3 regions of the Citrobacter sp. FDAARGOS_156 genome follow, and region 2 is predicted to be linked to each of the others. Evidence: riboswitches for the same ligand, from Rfam matches in the RefSeq annotation. Region 2 holds a riboswitch; each other region holds the start of a gene.

Region 1 (5,248 bases), 2.1 Mb from region 2:
AATAGGTAAAATCGATCAAGCGGATTCGCCATCCATGAAAGGGGTTATGTATCTGATTTCAATACAGAGAGTACTGGCGATTCCATCTCGCAAACGCTCTTAAAGCGTCGCTACGACGTTTTGTAGGGTTTTGGACATTCATGTGTGTCAGTAATGAACATCGCATTCAGAGGCTTCCTGTGCGTTTTGTCCGAAACACCATCATGAAGGGGGACAGCTCGGATCGGGGTCGCTTCGCTCTGGTCAGTACTGACAGGGCTTTTCCAGTAGCTGAAACAGCAGATACCCCACTAAGTACTCAAAGGAATTATTAGTACAATAAGTAATGAAATAACAATCAGTTATGTACTTACTGACAGAACAAAAAACGCGATTGGTTCGCTCTGCCAGTGACTGAAAGGAACGAAGCAGTAGAACCGAATCCAGCGAACAGTACACGCAAAGCGGGTGCTGTTTAAATTTTTTATCTATATAAACAATGGGATAACTATCAAGCACTCACTGCGTGAGCACTCTCACTAACTACCCGAAACAGTTCGCTTGCTTCGCCGCTCCTGCTTTCAGGTAGTTAATTCGCTTTTGCTCGTTGTGATGTCGGAAATTTATTACCTATAGATATTATAAGGTATTATTTTTCGGACATTTATTGGTTTTATGATGGTGTTTCTGACAGGGAAACAGAGCTATTTCTGTTTCTTTTTTGCTGCTTTTTCGTACTTCTCGTACATAGCTGCCCTTTCCTCAGTACTGAGATCTGCGTTGGTAGAACTGGCAAGAAACGCCCTGAACGCTTCTAACTCAAGTCCTGGGTTGTTGTCTTTCCAGCGTCTGAAACGTGTTGCTTTAGTGTCATCAAGAGTGAAACGCTTTTCCTTGTTCATTGAGCCTTGCGGCCTGCCTCTCTGCCCTTGTTCGTCATCATCAATACCGAGATCTATGTACTCAATATTGTCTGTAAGAGATCTGGCTTGCCATTCATCAAAAACATAAACAGTCTGTGTTTCAGTACTGTCAAAATCCCTTGAAATTCCTCGTAGTACGAACTGGTGTAAACTTTCGTACTCCCTTGCGATGTGTATCGCCTCGCCGTCAATCTCAAAGAACAATTCACACTGTTTAGCTTCTGTTTCAGAGGGACGCATACAGGCCAACCAAACGCACGTATCAAGGTGCCTGTACTGGTTAAATCCTCTGGCATCCGGGCTTATCTCTGTGCCGTTCTTAAGGCTCTGAGAATCGCTTTTGTTCTTAGTCCAGTAGAAATCCTGTCCCTCAAGTTTTTCATCAATATATGAGTATATTCTTTGTACTTTATCAGGGTTGTAAGTTTTCCATGTCCTTGATAGTTTGTGATTTTTTGAAAAGTAATAAACCTTTAACCTGTCTTTGAGAGCTGTTTTTCGTGTTAATAATCCTTCAAGTTCAGTACTTTCAAAGAGTTCTTTATTGCCTTTATAGATCAGTGAGTTTTCGAAATTAGCACCAAGAAAGGTAATTGATATATCTTTGTACTTATTGAGATCTTTCCATGCTGTGATATTAAGCTGTTCCTTTTCCTCATCGGTAAAGTACTCATTATTCATTATAAAAAGATCATTATCATTCAATGCTGAAAGTTTATTTAAAATGTTCTTTACTATATCGCCCTTTACTTCTGGATTTCTTTCAGCCGCAATGTACATATTTTTATCATCTAATGACTGTACTTTGTGGATTAAATCATTACGGATAACGCTTTTTATTTCAGCACTACCTTCATTTATATTCTGAAAAGAGTGGAAATTAGTCACGTCGTCAATATAAACATTCCAGTTAGCTAACAATTCACGAGGGATTTTGAAAAATGTTTTATCTGTTATGATTAATGTTTTATTACTTCCAGATGAAAGAAATTCAATGACTGAACTAATAACACTTTCATCTTTTTGTACCGTATCAGTAATAATATACTCGCAATTATTGATTTGTTTTGCCGTCTGCTTAATAAGCTCTTGAGTGTTCTGTACTAAAATATATTTTTCAGTACTATTATTGATATTCTCACATAATTGATATGTTTTACCTGAACCACAAGGGGCGGAGACATACTTAAATTTATTATAAATAGGTGTGGGATTAATCATTTGTACACGCTCCATATTGATTAATGTAGAAAGGTCAGCCATTCCAGTGTCTGGCCTTTCGTTGTTTTAGTTATTAGTATTTTTGAGTTGCGACAACTGCAAGAGAATGTTTATAAACAAGTGAAATAAGCAGTTTTACCGCCTAAAAAGCTACAGTCAGTTTCGTAATTATTTTCGAAAACATCGTAAATTTCACTTCGTTATCTTCTATGCAAAAATTAGCAGGCTGAGGTATTTAATGATTGAGATGTGACCTGTTAATAAGAGGGTTTGTATTGCTTGTTCTGCTCTTTGTTAATTTGTGACTTATTCCTTTCACAATGATCGGCTATGTTTGATAACTCTGTTAGGAAATCACCTGTGGCTACCATATAATCATGTTCATCTTCTAATTCTTTAAACTTTAATAGAGAAATCTCTTCATAATATTCTTTCATTTTCATATAAATCACCTTTTATTTTTTTTGTTGTTAACACAGAGTTGTTTTCTGCACTACACATTGTAGCACATAGAATTAATTCGTTTCATTTTCTGTCAATGAAATAGAGTAAAGATAAGTGTTTTTATAAAGTACTTATCACATCCGTTGCCTTGCTATATATAAAAAGTTCTCCAAACTATACTGGTGTATATTTTTCCCATCAGATACAGTTGTTTTTAAATATTACAATGTTGGATTCTTGGTTCCAAATAAATCGAGCAACTATTAGTGTTTCAAAATGAAGTTGGGAGCTATTCCTTAATTGGTATGAGGTACAAAATGGGGTACTCGGTGGGGTACAGCGTGTATAAGTGACGTCACCACCGGTAAACTTGCATCGGCGAGCAACTTAACCTAAGCTGACAAAAATTAAGAGAAATGTAACCAAACGACTCGGGGTGCCCTTCCGCGTGAAGGCTGAGAAATACCCGTACCACCTGATCTGGATAATGCCAGCGTAGGGAAGTCTGACACTGCTCGTGTCCCTTCTTTCACGCGGGCAGGAGCTGAACCATGCAGCCTGACCTGCACAGCCGCGCACTTGCGGCCCACACCTTACACCAATTTAGAACGCTTTCCCCCCTCACTCACTGTATGACCAACGAGGTTGTGCAAAGCTTCACTGCCAATACGTTACTGGCACTTGGCGCATCGCCCGCGATGGTGATCGAACCTGAGGAAGCCAGCCAGTTTGCTGCTATTGCCCAGGCGCTGCTCATTAATGTTGGGACACTGACTCAGGCGCGGGCAACGGCAATGCGTGCCGCCGTTGAACAGGCGCAGCAGGCGAAAACCCCCTGGACGCTCGATCCCGTTGCCGTGGGCGCACTGGCGTTTCGTCGTCGTTTCTGTCTGGATTTACTGGCGATACAGCCAGCGGCTATTCGCGGTAACGCCTCAGAAATCCTTGCGCTGGCGGGGATGAACGGAGTGGGGCGCGGTGTAGACACGACTGATACGCCAGCGGTAGCCCTTCCGGCAGCACAAACACTGGCACGCCAGGTTGGAACCATTGTCGTGGTGACCGGCGAAGTTGACTATGTTACCGATGGTCAGCGTACCGTCTGCGTGAGCGGCGGTGACCCGTTGATGACGCGCGTAGTGGGCACCGGCTGTGCATTGTCAGCGGTAGTCGCAGCCAGTTGCGCCCTGGAGGGCGACCGGTTGAATAATGTTGCTTCTGCCTGTAGCTGGATGAAGCAAGCCGGACAACGCGCCACTGAACAATCGACGGGACCGGGAAGTTTTGTTCCGGCATTTCTCGACGCTCTCTATAACCTGAACGCCCAGGAGCAAGCATGAAACGGATTAACGCATTAACGATCGCCGGAACCGATCCAAGCGGTGGCGCGGGTATTCAGGCCGATTTAAAAACCTTCTCGGCGCTTGGCGCATACGGCTGCTCAGTTATTACCGCGTTGGTGGCACAAAATACGCGTGGGGTGCAGTCGGTGTATCGCATTGAACCTGACTTTGTTGCTGCACAGCTGGACTCGGTGTTCAGCGATGTGCGCATCGATACCACCAAAATCGGCATGCTGGCAGAAACCGATATTGTCGAAGCCGTTGCCGAACGTTTACAGCGTCATCGGGTACAAAACGTCGTACTGGATACGGTAATGTTGGCAAAAAGCGGCGATCCGCTATTGTCTTCCTCTGCGGTTGAAACGCTGCGTACCCGTCTGTTACCGCAAGTGTCGATTATTACCCCTAATCTGCCGGAGGCGGCGGCGTTGCTCGGGGCATCGCATGCCCGAACGGAGCAGGAAATGTTAGAGCAGGGGCGCGCGTTGCGGGCGCTGGGCTGTGAGGCGGTATTAATGAAAGGGGGTCATCTTGATGATGAGCAAAGCCCTGACTGGCTGTTTACCCGCGATGGCGAACAGCGTTTCACCGCGCCAAGGGTGGTGACAAAAAATACGCACGGAACAGGGTGCACGTTGTCAGCAGCGCTGGCGGCACTGCGTCCACGCCATGTTAACTGGGCTGATACGGTACAGGAGGCTAAGTTGTGGCTCTCTGCGGCGCTGGCGCAGGCGGATACGCTGGAAGTGGGCGAGGGGATTGGTCCGGTGCATCATTTCCACGCGTGGTGGTGATGAGCAGAAATGGTATACTGGCTGCAGAAACGGCTGCCAGGAAAAAGATAAATGGAACAAGCGCATACCCAGCTTATCGCGCAACTGAATGAACGTATTTCAGCGGCGGACAACACGCCGCTGTATATGAAATTCGCTCAAACGGTTAAGAACGCTGTGCGCAGTGGGATCCTGGAGCATGGCAATATCCTGCCTGGCGAGCGCGACCTCAGCCAGTTGACCGGCGTTTCACGCATTACGGTGCGCAAAGCGATGCAGGCGCTGGAAGAAGAGGGGGTGGTGACGCGTGCGCGTGGCTACGGGACGCAAATCAATAACATCTTCGAGTATTCGCTCAAAGAAGCGCGCGGTTTTTCACAACAGGTGGTGTTGCGCGGTAAAAAGCCGGATACGCTGTGGGTGAATAAACGCGTGGTGCCCTGCCCGGAAGAGGTGGCTCAGCAGTTGGCCATTGCTGTCGGCAGTGAGGTCTTCTTGCTCAAGCGCATTCGCTATGTTGATGAAGATGCTGTGTCTATTGAAGAATCATGGGTACCCGCCCATC
Region 2 (5,248 bases):
CCGCTTGGCCCGAGTATCGCTACCTGCTCACCGCGCGCGACCGACAACGTAAAGCGCATGGGCAGATGATGATAAAGCCATGTGATATCAATCAGTTTTAACATTTCGACCCGGCAATTTCTCAATAACGGTAAACAGCGTAAAGCACAGGATCAGCAGTAATAACGCCGTAACCGCGCCATCCTGACTGCGATAAGAGCCAATCTGCTGATATAAATAAAACGGCAGGGTGCGGAAATCCTCATTACCAAATAACGCCACTACGCCAAAATCGCCAATCGACAGCACGCAGGCAAACGCCATCGCCTGTGCCAGCGGGCGCTTCAGGGCGCGCAGTTCAACCACTTTCAGGCGCGACCATCCCTCAATGCCCAACGACTGGCACAACATACTATAGCGCGCAGTGACGTCACGCATTGGGTTTTCCAGCACCTTCAATGCATAAGGGATCGCCATCAGCGCATTGGTAAAAATAACAATGCCGTCGGCAGATTCGGGAAGCCCAATAGTGTTATTGAGCAGCAGAAAGAAGCCGGTTGCCAGCACGATACCCGGCATGGCGAGGATCATCATGCCGCTCAACTCCAGCATTTGTCCTGCCAGCGCCTGTTGGCGGGCACGCAGTTCACGACTACTCCATAACAGCATCATGGTGAGTATGACGCACAACGCACCTGCCGCCAGCGCAATGCGCAGCGAGGTTCCCAGCGCCTGCCACAGTACGGGTTGTCTAAGAACATCCAGTACATGGCGGTTTAAGCCATCGACAATCACCGCCAGCAACGGCGGAAGCAACAGCAACAGAGCGAGAACAATCAGAATTAAGTCAGCCAGACGGCTGTGCAGACGATCGTCGGGATCCCGCCAGCCCTGAACCAGCGTGGTGCCGGGGGCGATGGCGCGGCTCAAACGTTGGCTGAGCAGCACCAGTGCCAGACAACAAATCATCTGGATCAACGCCAGCATGGCTGCGCGGGCGGGATCGTAATCAAAGTTCAGCGCCTGATAGATAGCCAGTTCGATGGTGGTGGCCTGCGGCCCACCGCCCAGCGATAAAACGGTGGCGAAGCTGGCGAAGCACAGCATAAAGATGAGCGCCGCGACGGGAAGGATTTGCCGACGCAGCCACGGCCATTCAACGAAACGGAAGAAATGCCAGCCGCGCAGACCCAACTGAGCGGCTAACTGTCGCTGCTCGCCGGGAATATTCTCTAGCGACTGCAACAGCAGACGGCTGGCCATCGGCAGATTGAAAAAGACGTGCGCCAGCAGAATGCCTTGCAAGCCGTATGGCGAAAACGTCCACTCCAGCCCGAATGTATGCCAGAGCGAGGCCAGCCAACCCTGGCGACCGTAGACGCTAAGAATACCGAAGACCGCGACCAGCACCGGCAGGATTAACGTCATGGCGCACAGGCGCAGCAGCGCCAGACGTCCTGGAAAACGGCGACGATAGAGCGCTCTGGCAAGGAAAATCGCCGGGACAACCGACAGCACAGCGGATAGAAAAGCCTGCCAGAAAGAAAAGCGCACCACGTGCCACAGGTAGTCATCTTGCCACAGTGAGAGCCACTCTCCCTGCGGGGCGTTAAACCACAGTGCCAGAAACGCGGCCAGGGCAACGACCACCATCAGCGTGGCGGCGGTAAGCCCTGGAACCAGCCAGCCGGGGATTAACGGCTGACGGCGCGTTGCCATTCGCTAATCCATGCCTGACGTTGAGTCGCAACCTGCTGCGGCGTAAATTCCAGCGCGGTGGCTGGCTTAGTCAGTTGCTCGAATCCTGACGGCAGGGCGACCTGCGTCACCGGATACATCCAGTTGCCGGTCGGAATCGCATTCTGGAATGCCGGAGACACCATAAACTTCAGGAACTTCTCGGCCAGTTCCGGCTGCTTGCTGGCCGCGGTACGCGCGGCGACTTCCACCTGCAAATAGTGGCCTTCGCTAAAATTAGCGGCGGCGTAGTTGTCTTTTTTCTCGGCGATGATGTGATAGACCGGAGAGGTGGTGTAGCTGAGCACCAGATCGCTTTCACCTTTCAGGAACAGGCCGTAGGCTTCGCTCCAGCCCTTGGTGACGGTGACGGTTTTGGCTGCCAGTTTCTGCCACGCCTCTGGCGCTTTATCGCCATAGACTTTCTGCATCCATAGCAGCAGACCCAGACCCGGCGTGCTGGTGCGCGGATCCTGATAAATGACGCGCCATTTTTGGTCGCTTTCAACCAGTTCCTTCAGGCTTTTGGGCGGATTCTTCAGCTTGTTCTTATCATAAACGAAGGCGAAATAGCCGTAGTCAAACGGAACGAAGGTATCGTTTTTCCAGCCGCCGGGTACGTTAACGGTGTCGTTTGCTACACCACTTTTGGCAAACAGTTTGGTTTGTGTGGCGGCTTCCAGAAGGTTGTTATCCAGACCGAGTACAACGTCGGCTTTACTGTTTTTTCCTTCCATGCGCAGGCGGTTAAGCAATGAAACACCATCTTCCAGCGCGACCAGTTTTAATTCACAGTTGCAGTCAGCTTCAAAGGCTTTTTTGATTGTTGGGCCCGGGCCCCAGTCAGCCGCGAACGAGTCGTAGGTATAGACGGTCAGTACAGGTTTGGCGAAGACAGGCGCTGCGCACAGCAGTAAAAGCGGAAGATATTTTTTAAACACTTTGCACCTCAAGAGTTGGGTGGCAAAGGACTTGAGATAAGCCTCAAATCCCTTCGCCGGCATTATCCGGATCAGGTTCGACGGGTATCTCTCAGCCCATACGCAGATCGAATGATTCTGTGTATGTTTTTATTTAGCACCCCGTTGAGAACGGCGTTAGTGTAATGATTTTGTTGCTTAGCAGCAATCAAGGATCCGGCGGAGCAAACCACGCCGATTTAAAATCAAACCAGCCGAGGGTATTCATGCGTAACCCGCGCATACTGCGCTGTCCCTGAATGATCAGCCAGTGGTGGATTAATGGCACAATGGCCTTGGTGGCGAGCAGCTGTTGGCACCATGCTGCCAGGCTCATTTCGCCCGTTCGCCAGCGAGCCGCATCGTTTTCCCAGTCCCGTGAGATACAGTTTTGCAGCAGCGGGACTTCGCACAAATGGGCGAACAGCGAGAAGTCCAGCGGTAGGGTAAAGTTGGCGCTGTTTAGCCAGATATCGCTGACGATTTCTCCCGCATGCCATTGATCGTAGTCGATCTCCTGAATAGTCAACTGCACCTGATGCGCAGCCAGCAGCGTTTTCATGATCTGCGCGATAATCCGGTGTTCGATATGATCGCGATAGTAAGTGAGCGTCAGCGTTTCCAGCCCGGCTGGTTTTTCACCATGGCCGGGTCTGGCGTGATGCCAGCGAGGCAGTAAGCCGTAGGCGGGGAACCACAGTCGCTGATACTGTTCGTCGGCGTGGCAAATTAAATGGGTTGGCGAGAGTACGCGGCTAGCCCACTCGCGGACCTCCTGATTTGCGCCGCGGTGGGATCGTGCATCAAACAGCAGGTAGTAGCAACCTTCTTCGAGGCGACTTTCAATCGCCTTTTCATCCTCTGTGGGACCTTTTAGCGTCAAACCGCCGCCTGGCTCTTCGCCGATGTCAGGTAACACCCAAACGTTCACTTCGTCGATCAGCGCCCGGTAACCAAAGTAATCATCAAATGCGTGAATTTTCAGCTGGTTATTGGTGTTTCTCATCACCGCATATGGGCCAGTACCAATCGGGTGGCTGGAGAAGTTATTCAGCGTTTCCCATTCTCGCGGCAGGATCATGGCGGGGACTTGCCCCAATAACCAGGGAAGCCAACGGTCGGGCTGAGACAGATGGATATCCAGCGTCCAGGCCGTGGGAGAGACGATTTGTGTAATGTGCGAGTACAGAGGCAACGTGTTAATTCGGGTCAATGAGGTGATCACATCGTCCATCTCCAGCTCACGACCGTGATGAAAATGGATCCCCGGGCGCAGGAAGAATCGCCAGTGTAAAGGTGAAATCTGCTGCCAGTGATGGGCAATGTCCGCTTCCAGTTCCCCATTTTCCTCATTTACCCGTATTAAGGCGCTGAAGATTTGTCGGGCGATATGGGTTTCGGAGCGGCGTAGCGCCGTACCAGGTAGCAGGTTGCGCATGGGACGATAATAGAGAACGCGCATGATGTGCCGACCCTGGCGAAAGCTGCGGCCGAGGTGGGAAACCAGCATCTGCCGGACGGCCGTTTTGTCACCGACCAGTTGCACCAGTTGATCGATGCGATCCTGTTCCAGCAGGTCTTCTGCGCGTTGCTGCTGGAGCGCCAGCCCGGTGTAGAGGAATGTCAGGCGTGAGCGTTTACCGCGTCCAACCTCGGCTTCCCACGTTAACCAACCGCGCTCCTGCATGGTATTAAGCAGGGTACGCATATGGCGGCGCGAGCAGCTAAGCAGCTCTGCCAGCTCGTTCAGCGTGGTGTCTTGCGTTTTGCCGTCACAGCATTGCCACAGACGGATGAACTGTTGTTGCAAACGACCAGAAGACATAAAAGGGGAACTCCTGCGAAAAATTCAGCAATTTTATTATCCCTATATTAAGCCAATAATAGATTCCGATGAAGCGATGAGACAACGAAGGGGTCATCTATGCGTCAGTTCTATATGAAGTACTTTACCGCGACGGAAAAAACGTCCTGGTTGGCTTGCCTGAGCGCACCGCAGCGCTTAAAGATGCTCGAAGAACTGATGCAGTGGGAGGTGACAGCCTGACCTCTGAATTACGCATTGCAGACATCATGTGTGACTGAGTATTGGTGTAAAATCACCCGCCAGCAGATTTTTTCTGCTGGCTTTTTTCGTATCAGCCCAGCCAATAGGGATAACAATGCTCTGGATTATGACCATGGGACGGCGCCTCAACGGCGTTTACGCGGCATTTATGCTGGTCGCTTTTATGATGGGCGTGGCAGGGGCATTGCAGGCACCCACCCTGAGTCTGTTCCTGAGCCGTGAAGTCGGTGCGCAACCATTTTGGGTCGGGCTGTTTTACACCGTCAATGCGATTGCCGGGATCGTGGTTAGCCTCGGGCTTGCAAAACGATCCGACAGCCAGGGCGATCGGCGCAAGCTGATCATGTTTTGCTGCCTGATGGCGATTGGCAACGCGCTGCTGTTTGCGTTTAATCGCCATTATCTCACGTTGATCACCTGCGGTGTGCTGCTGGCCTCGCTGGCGAATACCGCCATGCCGCAGTTGTTTGCGCTGGCGCGGGAATATGCGGATAACTCCGCGCGT
Region 3 (5,248 bases), 540 kb from region 2:
TCAGCCCCTGCGGGGCGGAAGGCATCTGCTTGGTTTGCGTGGAGAAGACGTGGCCGAGCGCGATATAAGAAGGCTTAGCGGCGAGCGCGACGTCGATCTCCATATCATCGTGGGTGGAAACCCCCAGGCGTAAGCCCGCCGCCTGAATGGCCTTCAGGTCGGTGGTTTCGAGATCTTCCTGGCCCAGATGCACGCCGTAGGCGTTGTGCTTAATCGCCAGCCGCCAATAGTCGTTAATAAACAGGCGGGCGTCATAGCGACGCCCCAGCGCGATGGCGGCGATAACGTCGGCTTCCACCTCTTCATCGCGTTTATCTTTGATACGCAACTGGATCGTGCGCACGCCCGCTGCCAGCAGGCGTTCAATCCATTGCACGCTGTCCACCACCGGGTAAAGCCCGAGGCGGAACGGCACGGTCGGGAAATCAGGCTGGTACATTATGCCTCCTCTTTTTTGAGGTAGATTTCACCGCCTTTGGCGCGGAAGTTCTCCGACATATCTGCCATTCCCACTTCAATAGTCTGCGCGGCGGCGTAGTCGCGTACTTCCTGGCTGATTTTCATCGAGCAGAACTTCGGCCCGCACATGGAGCAGAAGTGGGCGACTTTGCCGGACTCCTGCGGCAGGGTTTCATCGTGATAAGCGCGAGCGGTGAACGGGTCGAGCGCGAGGTTAAACTGGTCTTCCCAGCGGAATTCAAAGCGCGCTTTCGACATCGCGTTATCGCGGATCTGCGCGCCCGGATGGCCTTTGGCCAAATCCGCGGCGTGAGCGGCAATTTTGTAGGTAATCAGCCCCTGCTTCACGTCTTCTTTGTTCGGCAGGCCGAGGTGCTCTTTTGGCGTGACGTAGCACAGCATCGCGCAGCCAAACCAGCCGATCATCGCCGCGCCAATGCCTGAGGTGAAGTGGTCATAGCCCGGCGCGATATCTGTCGTCAACGGCCCTAAGGTGTAGAACGGCGCTTCGTGGCAGCTCTCCAGCTCTTCGGTCATGTTGCGCTGGATCATATGCATCGGCACATGCCCCGGGCCTTCAATCATCACCTGCACGTCGTATTCCCAGGCGATTTTGGTCAGCTCGCCCAGCGTATGCAGTTCGGAGAACTGAGCTTCGTCGTTGGCATCCTGAATCGAACCCGGACGCAGGCCGTCGCCGAGAGAGAGCGAGACGTCGTAGGCGGCGCAAATTTCGCAAATCTCACGGAAATGTTCAAACAGGAAGTTCTCTTTGTGATGCGAGAGGCACCATTTCGCCATGATAGAACCGCCGCGCGAGACAATACCGGTCAGGCGTTTGGCAGTCATCGGCACGTAGCGCAGCAGCACGCCAGCATGAATGGTGAAGTAGTCCACGCCCTGTTCGGCCTGCTCCAGCAGCGTGTCACGGAATGCTTCCCAGGTGAGATCTTCGGCGATCCCGTTGACCTTCTCCAGCGCCTGGTAGATCGGTACGGTGCCGATCGGCACCGGGCTGTTACGCAGGATCCACTCGCGGGTTTCGTGAATATAGCGGCCGGTCGACAGGTCCATCACCGTATCCGCGCCCCAGCGGGTAGACCACACCAGTTTTTCGACCTCTTCTTCGATAGAAGAAGTGACCGCCGAGTTACCGATGTTGGCATTCACCTTCACCAGGAAGTTGCGGCCGATGATCATCGGCTCGGATTCCGGGTGGTTGATATTGGCAGGAATAATCGCCCGGCCCGCAGCGACTTCATCACGCACGAATTCCGGCGTGATATTTTCCGGCAGGCGAGCGCCAAAGTTCATCCCCGGATGCTGGTGGCGCAGTACTTCACTACGAATACGCTCGCGGCCCATGTTTTCACGGATGGCGATAAACTCCATCTCCGGCGTGACAATCCCCTGACGGGCGTAGTGCAATTGGGTCACGCGCTTACCGGCTTTGGCGCGTTTCGGCGTCAGCAGGCCGCTGAAACGCAGCTCGTCCAGGCCATCGTCGGCCAGGCGCTCTTTGGTGTAAGCGGAGCTGCGGTCGTCTAATTCTTCGCTGTCGTTACGCGCCGCAATCCACGGCTGGCGCAGTTTCGCCAGGCCCTGCTGGACGTTAATCTCCACGTCAGGATCGCCATACGGCCCGGAGGTGTCGTACACCGGCACGGCTTCGTTGTCTTCAAATTGCGGATTGTCTTTGCTGCCGCCAATTAGCGTCGGGCTCAGCTGGATTTCGCGCATCGGGATGCGGATATCCGGCTGCGAACCGGTAATATAAATGCGTTTTGAGTTAGGGAAGGCGGTCCCTTCCAGGGTATCGATAAAGTGTTGGGCTTGCGCGCGCTGTTCGCGGCGTGATGGTTTAGTAGTGGCAGACATAGCTCATTCCAAAAAAGTAAGGACGTGGCTTGTCAGACGACGGATGAAGCAAGAGAGAGACGATCGCCCAAAGACGAACGGTTGTAGATTGACTCTTGTTCCCTTCGCAGGTCTTAACCTGATCAGGTTCCGCGGATCCCGAATTAACGGTCTCAGCCTTTTCCACTCATACTGTTGTGGAAAATAAGCACTCCGACAAGAAGTAACCTCTATCTTAGAGGTAATGAATGTAAACTACGCGTTAATGCGACAAATCTCAAGCAGGACGTTTGAGAGTGCCACTCTCGTGCATCGCATCAAATACCAGCATGATCAGCTTATCTTCGAGCACGAACCGGGCTTCCAGCGCCTCGCCGATATCTGATAAAGCCTGTTGAAATTCAAGGAAGTTATCATGATCAATGGCGGTCTCCAGACTGGTGTCATAGTAGTCCATGATCAGTTGTGTGTTGGCTTCCAGCAGTGGCCAAATTTTTGTGGCTTTTAAAAGCTGCCCGTTCCCTTCCAATTTATGGAGAATACGTTCATAAATACTGAAGTGTCCGGTGGAGAGGTAATCGACCAGGCTCTGACAAAAATCATCCAGCGCTTTTTCATTGAGCCGCATGTACGATTCTTTGCCAGGCTTAATGCCAACCAGATTGTAGTAAGCCACGAGCAGGTGCTTACGTACATGTAGCCAGCGATCAACCAGTTTATTACTTCCTCCGACGTGCTCCGTCAGGCTTTCCAGCTGGTTTAGCATGATTGACTCCGCAAGATGGTGTTTAGGAACTGCTCACCCGTAAATGTAAAAATAATGTAAACAACATGCCTGTGAAGCAAAGGTTGCGCAAGAGATATGGATCGTATAATTGAAAAATTAGATAGCGGCTGGTGGATTGTCAGTCATGAGCAAAAGTTATGGTTGCCTCATGGCGAACTGCCTCACGGCGACGCGGCACGTTTTGATTTGATCGGGCAGCGCGCACTTTCTATCGGCGAATGGGAAGGGGAGACGGTCTGGCTGGTGCAGCAGCAACGTCGCCACGATATGGGGTCGGTACGCCAGGTCATTGACCAGGATGTTGGCCTGTTTCAACTGGCCGGACGCGGCGTACAGCTGGCCGAGTTTTACCGCTCGCATAAATTCTGCGGCTACTGTGGGCACACGATGTACCCGAGTAAAACGGAATGGGCGATGCTGTGCAGCCACTGCCGGGAACGCTACTACCCGCAAATTGCCCCCTGCATTATCGTCGCCATTCGCCGAGATGATTCCATCCTGCTTGCCCAACATGTTCGCCATCGTAACGGCGTACATACCGTGCTGGCGGGTTTTGTCGAAGTGGGCGAAACCCTCGAGCAGGCGGTGGCGCGTGAAGTCATGGAAGAGAGTGGCATCAAGGTGAAAAACCTGCGCTATGTCACTTCTCAGCCGTGGCCGTTCCCGCAGTCTTTGATGACCGCATTTATGGCAGAGTATGATAGCGGCGAGATTGTTATCGACCCGAAAGAACTGCTGGAAGCGAACTGGTATCGCTACGATGATTTACCGCTGCTTCCCCCGCCAGGCACCGTCGCGCGGCGATTGATTGAAGACACTGTGGCGATGTGTCGGGCTGAGTACGAGTAAAGAACGAGTGATGATACACTGATGGACTGACGCAATAAGGAACTGCAAAAATGACCGAACTGAAGAACGATCGTTATCTGCGTGCGCTGCTGCGCCAGCCCGTTGATGTCACTCCGGTATGGATGATGCGCCAGGCGGGCCGCTATCTACCGGAATATAAAGCCACGCGCGCCGAGGCGGGCGATTTTATGGCGCTGTGCAAAAATGCCGAGCTGGCCTGCGAAGTTACGCTGCAGCCGCTGCGTCGTTATAAGCTTGATGCCGCGATCCTCTTCTCGGATATCCTGACGATTCCCGATGCGATGGGGCTTGGGCTCTATTTTGAAGCAGGAGAAGGTCCACGCTTCACCTCCCCGATTACCAGCAAGGCTGACGTCGACAAACTGCCGATCCCGGACCCGGAAGATGGGCTGGGTTACGTGATGAATGCGGTGCGCACAATTCGCCGTGAACTGAAAGGCGAAGTGCCGCTGATCGGCTTCTCCGGTAGCCCGTGGACGCTGGCAACCTACATGGTTGAAGGCGGCAGCAGCAAAGCCTTCACCGTGATTAAAAAGATGATGTATGCCGACCCTAAAGCGCTGCATCTGCTGCTTGATAAGCTGGCGAAGAGCGTCACGCTGTACCTGAACGCGCAGATCAAAGCGGGCGCGCAGTCGGTGATGATTTTCGATACCTGGGGCGGTGTGCTGACCGGTCGCGACTATCAGCAGTTCTCCCTGTACTACATGCACAAAATCGTTGATGGCCTGCTGCGCGAGAACGACGGTCGTCGTGTACCGGTGACCCTGTTTACCAAAGGCGGCGGTCAGTGGCTGGAAGCGATGGCGGAAACCGGCTGTGATGCGTTAGGTCTCGACTGGACCACTGACATTGCCGATGCGCGTCGTCGTGTAGGTCATAAAGTGGCGCTACAGGGCAATATGGATCCGTCCATGCTGTATGCACCGCCAGCCCGCATCGAAGAAGAGGTGGCGACAATTCTGGCCGGATTCGGTCAGGGCGAAGGGCATGTCTTTAACCTGGGCCACGGCATTCATCAGGACGTCCCGCCAGAACATGCGGGTGTCTTTGTGGAGGCGGTACATCGGTTGTCCGAACAGTACCACCGCTAAGGAGTCATTATGGATCTCGCGTCATTACGCGCGCAGCAGCTTGAACTGGCCTCTTCAGTGATCCGCGAGGATCGTCTGAAGAACGATCCGCCTGATCTGATCGGCGGGGCGGACGTTGGGTTTGAGCAGGGTGGCGAAGTGACGCGAGCCGCGATGGTCTTACTGAAGTATCCCACGCTTG

What was found. Region 2 has a riboswitch for thiamine pyrophosphate ahead of thiB (thiamine ABC transporter substrate binding subunit). Riboswitches for the same ligand answer to the same signal wherever they lie in the genome.
Region 1: another riboswitch for thiamine pyrophosphate. It lies ahead of thiM (hydroxyethylthiazole kinase); the one in region 2 lies ahead of thiB (thiamine ABC transporter substrate binding subunit).
Region 3: another riboswitch for thiamine pyrophosphate. It lies ahead of thiC (phosphomethylpyrimidine synthase ThiC); the one in region 2 lies ahead of thiB (thiamine ABC transporter substrate binding subunit).

Annotation. Positions count from the first base shown of each region.
Region 1 covers NZ_CP014030.2:3,191,083-3,196,330, reverse strand. Annotated here, with positions in the region: gene AL515_RS15770 (type III restriction endonuclease subunit R) at 684-2,123, opposite strand; gene AL515_RS15765 (hypothetical protein) at 2,381-2,566, opposite strand; TPP riboswitch at 2,990-3,086, shown strand; gene thiM (hydroxyethylthiazole kinase) at 3,119-3,907, shown strand; gene thiD (bifunctional hydroxymethylpyrimidine kinase/phosphomethylpyrimidine kinase) at 3,904-4,704, shown strand; gene AL515_RS15750 (GntR family transcriptional regulator) at 4,756-5,248, shown strand, end outside.
Region 2 covers NZ_CP014030.2:1,103,209-1,108,456, forward strand. Annotated here, with positions in the region: gene thiQ (thiamine ABC transporter ATP-binding protein ThiQ) at 1-104, opposite strand, end outside; gene thiP (thiamine/thiamine pyrophosphate ABC transporter permease ThiP) at 88-1,698, opposite strand; gene thiB (thiamine ABC transporter substrate binding subunit) at 1,674-2,657, opposite strand; TPP riboswitch at 2,688-2,811, opposite strand; gene sgrR (HTH-type transcriptional regulator SgrR) at 2,845-4,500, opposite strand; gene sgrT (glucose uptake inhibitor SgrT) at 4,600-4,722, shown strand; gene AL515_RS05420 (sugar efflux transporter) at 4,838-5,248, shown strand, end outside.
Region 3 covers NZ_CP014030.2:560,656-565,903, forward strand. Annotated here, with positions in the region: gene thiE (thiamine phosphate synthase) at 1-439, opposite strand, end outside; gene thiC (phosphomethylpyrimidine synthase ThiC) at 439-2,337, opposite strand; TPP riboswitch at 2,420-2,542, opposite strand; gene AL515_RS02735 (Rsd/AlgQ family anti-sigma factor) at 2,594-3,082, opposite strand; gene nudC (NAD(+) diphosphatase) at 3,179-3,952, shown strand; gene hemE (uroporphyrinogen decarboxylase) at 4,003-5,067, shown strand; gene nfi (deoxyribonuclease V) at 5,077-5,248, shown strand, end outside.